DNA from 3 places in the Kaistia sp. MMO-174 genome. Region 3 is predicted to be linked to each of the others. Evidence: predicted binding sites of a transcription regulator. Region 3 holds the regulator's gene; each other region holds the start of a gene.

Region 1 (2,266 bases), on a different contig from region 3:
GCCAGCGGATCAGGTTGGTGAAGCCCGACGCGATGATCTGGTTGGTGATCAGGTTCTGCACGAAGATTGCGACCGGGCGCACCAGCAGCATGAACAGCGCCATGCCGGCGAGCACGTGCCAGTGCTCGTTGACGAGCGCGGCCGGCGAGACCTGGCTCAGAAGCGTCACCAGCCGGCCGATGAAGAACGGGATGGTGGCGTCGAGCAGCGCGACGGTCAGCCCGGCGAGCAGCAGGGCGACGAAATACCAGCGCACCTGGCGGATGAAGAACCAGTAGAAGGCGACAAGGCGATCCGGCGGCTCTCCGGGCATGCCATGGGCAGTGGCCGGAATCCGTTCTTCGAAATAGCGGAACATGATGATCTCGACGGCAGGCGTGTGGGTGCAAGCGGGGCGAACGTCGCGGCGCAGAAGCGGGGCGATGAACGCGTCCGGGCATGGGGAAACGGACCCGGGCGTCGTTGGGGAAGGATGCTAGCCTGATTTGTGGCGATTCTTAAGCCATATTGCCCTTCTATTGTCCGCCGAAGACTAAATTCGATCGCAGCGGGCTGCCGGAAATAATCCGGCTCGACGGCGCGCTTCTCTCGCCGTGGCCCGCGCTCGGCGCCTACGGCTTCAGGGTGCACGGCTTCATGGCGCAAGCCTGGGAAGTTCGCCTGTCGCGCGATTGACTCTTGCCCGGTTTGGAGTCGTATTAGATAGAACAAAACAGGAACAATACGATTGGGCAGGACAGCGACGGACGACGATGAGCACGGCGAAGGCGACCCTTTCCGCATTGCGACAGCGCATTGCCGCGATCGAGACGACGGCGAGATCCGCGCCGCCGGGCGAGATCGCGCAGGACGTCTGCACGCCAGTCATGTCGTCGCGCGCCGGCCGTATCACGCTCGACCGGGACGAGGTCGACGCCGCGCTGGGAGGAGGGCTGGCGCGCGGCGCGCTGCATGAAATCCTCGCCGCCTCGGGCGCCGACAATATTGCCGCCTCCGGCTTCTCGCTGGCCCTGGCGCTGGCCGCCGCCCCGGCCGGGCGGCCGATTGTCTGGGTGCGGCAGGATTATGCGGCAAGGGAGGGCGGCGAGCTTCATGCCGATGGCTTGCAGGCGCTCGGTCTCGATCCGGCAGCCCTGATTCTCGTGCAGTTGCGCGATCCCCTCGCCGTGCTGCGCGCCGGCGGTGAGGCGGCGCGCTGCGGCGCGCTTGGCGCTGTCATCCTCGAGCCCTGGGGCGAGCCGAAGGCGCTCGACCTGACGACGCAGCGCCGCTTCGCGCTGGCGGCGGAGGCGTCCGGCGTCACTGTCCTGCTGCTTCGCCCCGGCGCGCGGCCGATGCCGGGTGCTGCGGAAACCCGCTGGCTTGTGCGCTCCGGGCCGGCGATGCCGATGGCGATGAACGCGCCCGGCCATCCGACTTTCGACCTGACCTTGTTGCGCCATCGCCATGGCCCGCCCGGCGGGCCCTGGCGGCTGGAGTGGAACCGCGATGACAAACTCTTCAAGCGACCGGCGCTATTGCGCGATCCGGCTGCCCTTTCTCGCATCGAACCGGCTCCGCACCCTGCCGAACGCGCCCCATTCCGGCTTGCCGGCTGATCAGCCGCTTCTGATCGTCGACAAGGTGAAGGGCGCGCTCGCCCTCGCGGCCCCCGACCCGGCGGCGTTGCGGCAGGGGCTTGCCCCCGGCCTGACGCTGGCCGAGGCGCGGGCGCGCGTCTCCGGCCTGGTGGTGGCCGAGCACGATCCGGTGGCCGATGACGATCTGGTCGAGCGGATCGCCGACTGGTGCGATCGCTACACGCCGCTGGTCGCCCGCCATGGCGAGCGCGGGCTGATGCTCGACATCACCGGCGTCGCCCATCTCTTCAGGGGCGAGGCGGCGCTGCTCGACGACCTGCTGACGCGGCTCTCCGGGTTGGGGTTGACCGCGCTTGGCGCGATCGCCGGGGCGCCGGCCACGGCGCGGGCGCTCGCCCGCTCGGAAGCGCGCGTGGTCATTCCGCCCGGCCGCGAGGCCGAGGCCGTGCGGCCCCTGCCGATCACCGCGCTCGGGCTCGATCCGGCGCGGCTGCAGGCGCTGGCCCGCGCCGGCCTGAAGACGGTCGCCGACCTGATCGACCGGCCGCGCGCGCCGCTTGCCGCCCGCTTCGGCGCCGATTGCGTCGAGCGACTGGAACGGCTCGCCGGCATCGCCGAGCATCCGATCTCGCCGCGCCGGCCGGTGCCGGTGGCGCTGGCCGAGCGCATCTTCTTCCAGCCGATCG
Region 2 (2,266 bases), on a different contig from region 3:
CCCCAGCGCCTCGAACCGCTCGGCCTGCAGCGCGCGCGCCGCCGCAACCCGTTCGGCGACGACGGCGCTGCTCTCCGAAGGCCTCGCGCCGATCAGGTCGCTCGCGGTCACCGCCGGCACGTCGATGCGCATGTCGATGCGGTCGAGGAAGGGGCCGGACAGCCGCGCCTGATAGTCGGCCGCGCAGCGCGGGCCGCGCTTGCAGCTCATGCCGGGCTCGCCTGCCATGCCGCATCGACACGGGTTCATGGCGGCGACCAGCTGGAAGCGGGAGGGATAGCGGACGCGATGGTTGGCGCGGGCGATCATCACCTCGCCGGCCTCCAGCGGCTGGCGCAGCGAATCGAGCACCTGCGGCGTGAATTCGGGCAGTTCGTCGAGGAAGAGCACGCCGTGATGGGCGAGCGAGGCTTCGCCCGGCCGGGCGCGCAGGCCGCCGCCGACCATCGCCGCCATCGAGGCCGAATGGTGCGGCGCGCGGAACGGACGCCGGTCGGTCAGCTTGCCGCCGGCAAGTTCGCCGCCGATGGATGCGATCATCGCCACCTCAAGCAGTTCCTTCGGCGACAGCGGCGGCAGCAGCGAGGGCAGGCGGCTCGCCAGCATCGATTTGCCGGCCCCGGGCGGCCCGGCCATCAGGAGGTTGTGGCCGCCGGCGGCGGCGATCTCCAGCGCGCGGCGGGCGCTCTCCTGGCCGCGGACGTCGGCGAGGTCGGCGAGCGCCGCGCCGTCGCGCTTCAGCGCCGGCTCGGGCCGCGAAAGCACCTGCGTGCCCTTGAAGTGGTTGGCGATGGCGATCAGGCTGCGCGGGGCCAGGATCTCCATGCCGCCGCCGGCCCATGCCGCTTCCGGGCCGCAGGCGGAAGGGCAGATCAGCCCGCGGCCGATGGCGTTGGCGCCGATCGCCGCCGGCAGCACGCCGGCGACGGAGGCGATGGTGCCGTCGAGCGCCAGTTCGCCGAGCGCGACGAAATCGGCCAGCTGGTCGCCCGGCAGCACGCCGAGCGCCGCCATCAGGCCGAGCGCGATCGGCAGATCGTAGTGGCTGCCTTCCTTCGGCAGGTCGGCCGGCGCCAGATTGACGATGATCCGCTTCGGCGGCAGCGCGAGGCCGGAGGCGTGCAGGGCGGCGCGCACCCGTTCACGGCTTTCTGCCACGGCCTTGTCCGGCAGGCCGACGATGACGATGCCGGGAAAGCCCGGCGCGATCTGGATCTGGACGTCGACCGGCACCGCCTCGATGCCCTGGAACGCCACCGTCGTGACATGCGCGACCATATCCGTCATCCCCGTTGCGGAATGACGCTACGTCAACTTTCGGATGAATACAAGAACAGGTCGTGAACATCCGCGCCGGCGGCCGGCGCGGATCCTGGTAGCAATCCGTTAACCCTAGCGCTTGCTCTCGACGGCGTCCCAGACCAGCGAGGCGATGTCGGCGCCGCCGAAGCGCTTCACCTCGCGGATGCCGGTCGGCGAGGTGACGTTGATCTCGGTCAGGTAGTCGCCGATGACATCGATGCCGACGAAGACGAAGCCGCGTTTCTTCAGGTCCGGTCCGATCGCCTCGCAGATCTCGCGGTCGCGCCGGGTCAGCTCGATCGGCTCCGGCCGGCCGCCGACATGCATGTTGGAGCGCGACTCGCCATCCGCCGGCACGCGGTTGATGGCGCCGACGGCGACGCCGTCGACCAGGATGATGCGCTTGTCGCCGGCCCGCACCGCCGGCAGGTAGCGCTGCACGACATAGGGCTCGCCGCGATACGCGGCCGAGAAGATCTCCAAGAGCGAGGCGAGGTTCTGGTCGCCTTCCGACAGGCGGAAGACGCCGGCGCCGCCATTGCCGAACAGCGGCTTGATGATGATGTCGCCATGCTCCTGGCGGAAGCGGCGGATCTCGTCGGCGTCGCGCGAGATCAGCGTCGGCGGCATCAGCTTCGGATATTCGGTGACGAAGATCTTCTCCGGCGCGTTGCGCACCTCGGCTGGGTCGTTGACCACCAGCGTCTTCGGATGGATGCGCTCGAGCAGATGCGTCGTCGTGATGTAGCCCATGTCGAAGGGCGGATCCTGGCGCAGGAACACGACGTCCATGGTCGAGAGATCGGTCCGCTCCGCCTCGCCGAGCGAGAAATGGTCGCCCGGCACGTCGCGGACGGTGACCGCCTCGATCGCCGCCTCGACGCGGCCGTCGTTCAGCGACAGGCGGTCGGGCGTGTAGTGGTAGAGCTTGTGGCCGCGCCGCTGGCCTTCCAGCATCAGGGCG
Region 3 (2,266 bases):
GGTCAATCCGGCGGCGCGGCCATGCCGGGCGCCGCCGCGCTGCTCCTCTTCGTCGCCGGCTTCGTCTGGCTGGCGCTCTGGCACGAGCGCTGGCGGCTATTGGGCCTCCTGCCGATGTTGCTCGGCACCGCACTCGCCTTGATGCCGGCGCGGCCCGGCATCCTCGTCGCCGCGGATGGAAAGCAGCTGGCGATCCGGGGCGAGGATGGCGCCTATCGCATCGTCGCGGGCGATCCGGACCGCTTCATCAGCGAGATATGGCTGCGTTCGGACGGTGACGGCCGCGACGCCAGGGAGGCGGGCGTGGTTCAGGCGGGCGGCTGCGATGCGTCGGGCTGCGTGGGATTGTTGCCCGACGGCCGGCGGGTGGCGCTGGCGCTCGACCGATCGGCCTTCGAGGAGGATTGCCGGCGCGCCTCGCTGGTGGTGACACCTCTCGCCGCGCCCGAAAACTGCGCCCGCCATGCCGCCGTCATAGACCGCCATGTGCTGGCGCGCACCGGCTCGATCGCACTGTCGTTCGCGGAGAAGGAGGAATCCCCGGGCCCGGCGCCGCAAGCCACGGTGCCCAATGCGCCGAAGCCAGATTCCTCGAAACTGGATGCTCAGAAGCCGTCAATTCTTGGCGCCGATGGTGAGTTCGTCGGGCTCGCATCGGGACGCGGCCCGTCACGCTACGACCTCGTCGAGCGAAATGCCGACGACGAGGACGTGCTCGCGCCCGAACCACCGGCCGCGGCCCCGGAAACCACAGCCGCAACCGCGCCGCGCCCGGCCGTCGCTTTCGAGCTCCGCGCCGCCTACCCGCCGGTGCGGCGCCCCTGGATGCCGGCCTATGAAGCGGAGCCGGCGGATCAGTAGGTGCGCAACAGGCCGACCAGCTTGCCCTGGATACGGACACGGTCCGGTCCGAAGATTCGGGTTTCATAGGCCGGGTTGGCGGCCTCCAACGCGATCGAAGCGCCCTTGCGGCGGAGCCGCTTCAGTGTCGCTTCCTCCTCGTCGACCAGCGCCACGACGATGTCGCCGGAATCGGCATTGTCGCTCTTGCGGATCAGCACCGTGTCGCCGTCGAGGATGCCGGCCTCGATCATCGAATCGCCACGCACCTCGAGGGCGAAATGCTCGCCGCCGCGCAGCATGTCGGGCGGCACGGCGATCACATGGCTCTGGGTCTGGATGGCCGAGATCGGCACACCGGCGGCGATCCGGCCCATGACCGGGATGATCACCGGCTCGCCGGCCTCGTGCACGTCCTCCACCGGACGGGACTTGCCCAGGCTGCCCTCGATCACGCTGGGCGAGAAGGCCTGCTTTTTCGGCCGCGCCATCGCCGGCGTCATCGTCTCCGGCAGGCGGACGACCTCCAGCGCGCGGGCCCGGTTGGGCAGGCGGCGAATGAAGCCGCGCTCTTCCAGCGCCTTGATCAGGCGGTGGATGCCGGATTTGGAGCGCAGGTCCAGCGCGTCCTTCATTTCGTCGAAGGAGGGAGGGACGCCCGCTTCCTTGAGGCGCTCCTGGATGAACATGAGGAGTTCATACTGCTTCCGGGTGAGCATCTCGTTCTCGCGCTGCCAATCTTGCCAGGGATGACGACAGAATCGCCAAGGTACAAAACACGAACAGGATAGCTGTTCCCCATGTGTTCTGCAAGGCGATGGCTTGCGATGCGCGGCCGGGTTCGCGCGGGACGCGCGACTAGGGTGGCCCACGCGGTTAGGCACGGCGTGGCGGGGCGTCGTCGTCTGCTGTCGACCCCGGCGTGGGAGGTGGCCGCAGGCGTATCCTATTCGCCGATCGGGTGTTTCCGGAGCGAGCCGAGATCCTGCATCCATAGGCCGCCATCGTCGACATGGGCAGGGTGGTAGAGGCGGTTGCGCGGGATCGTCTCGAAGGCGGCGTCCCGTTCCTCGGCCAGGTAGTCATAGCCGATCGGCTGGTCGGCGCGGTTCGGATCGAGGAAATTATAGAGGTCGCGCCGCGCCAGACGGCGTGCGGGGGCAATCATCTTGAGATGATACAGGTCAAGGTCGCAATGCCTTGTCTGGAAGCCGCCGTCCCTGGGAAACCAGAGGTCGTGCAGCCCCGTGTCCGTGCGCTCGGCCGGGTCGAACATCGTGAACAGGCAATAGCGGATCTTCTTCCCCCAGATGCCGTCGATGCGATAGGTCGTCGGCGTGTACATTTCCCGGAAGCGAAAACCCCAGGCGACGCGACCGGACTCGGCCATCAGTCGTCTGATCCGGGAGCGCACGCCGGCTTCGAA

Evidence for each region. Region 3 encodes LexA, which represses DNA repair genes until DNA is damaged. Its sites were predicted from a motif close to TGTTCNNNNTGTGTTCNG; they were not measured.
Region 1: a site for LexA is predicted at 704-721, ahead of WFK98_RS24230 (ImuA family protein). Genes of this name have one in related genera too.
Region 2: a site for LexA is predicted at 1,330-1,347, ahead of WFK98_RS18270 (YifB family Mg chelatase-like AAA ATPase). Genes of this name have one in related genera too.

The regions. Positions count from the first base shown of each region.
Region 1 covers NZ_JBBCUO010000007.1:151,210-153,475, reverse strand. Annotated here, with positions in the region: gene WFK98_RS24235 (ABC transporter ATP-binding protein) at 1-358, opposite strand, end outside; gene WFK98_RS24230 (ImuA family protein) at 753-1,598, shown strand; gene WFK98_RS24225 (Y-family DNA polymerase) at 1,489-2,266, shown strand, end outside.
Region 2 covers NZ_JBBCUO010000005.1:84,185-86,450, forward strand. Annotated here, with positions in the region: gene WFK98_RS18270 (YifB family Mg chelatase-like AAA ATPase) at 1-1,278, opposite strand, end outside; gene gshB (glutathione synthase) at 1,393-2,266, opposite strand, start outside.
Region 3 covers NZ_JBBCUO010000002.1:260,031-262,296, forward strand. Annotated here, with positions in the region: gene WFK98_RS07185 (ComEC/Rec2 family competence protein) at 1-861, shown strand, start outside; gene lexA (transcriptional repressor LexA) at 855-1,559, opposite strand; gene WFK98_RS07195 (hypothetical protein) at 1,787-2,266, opposite strand, start outside.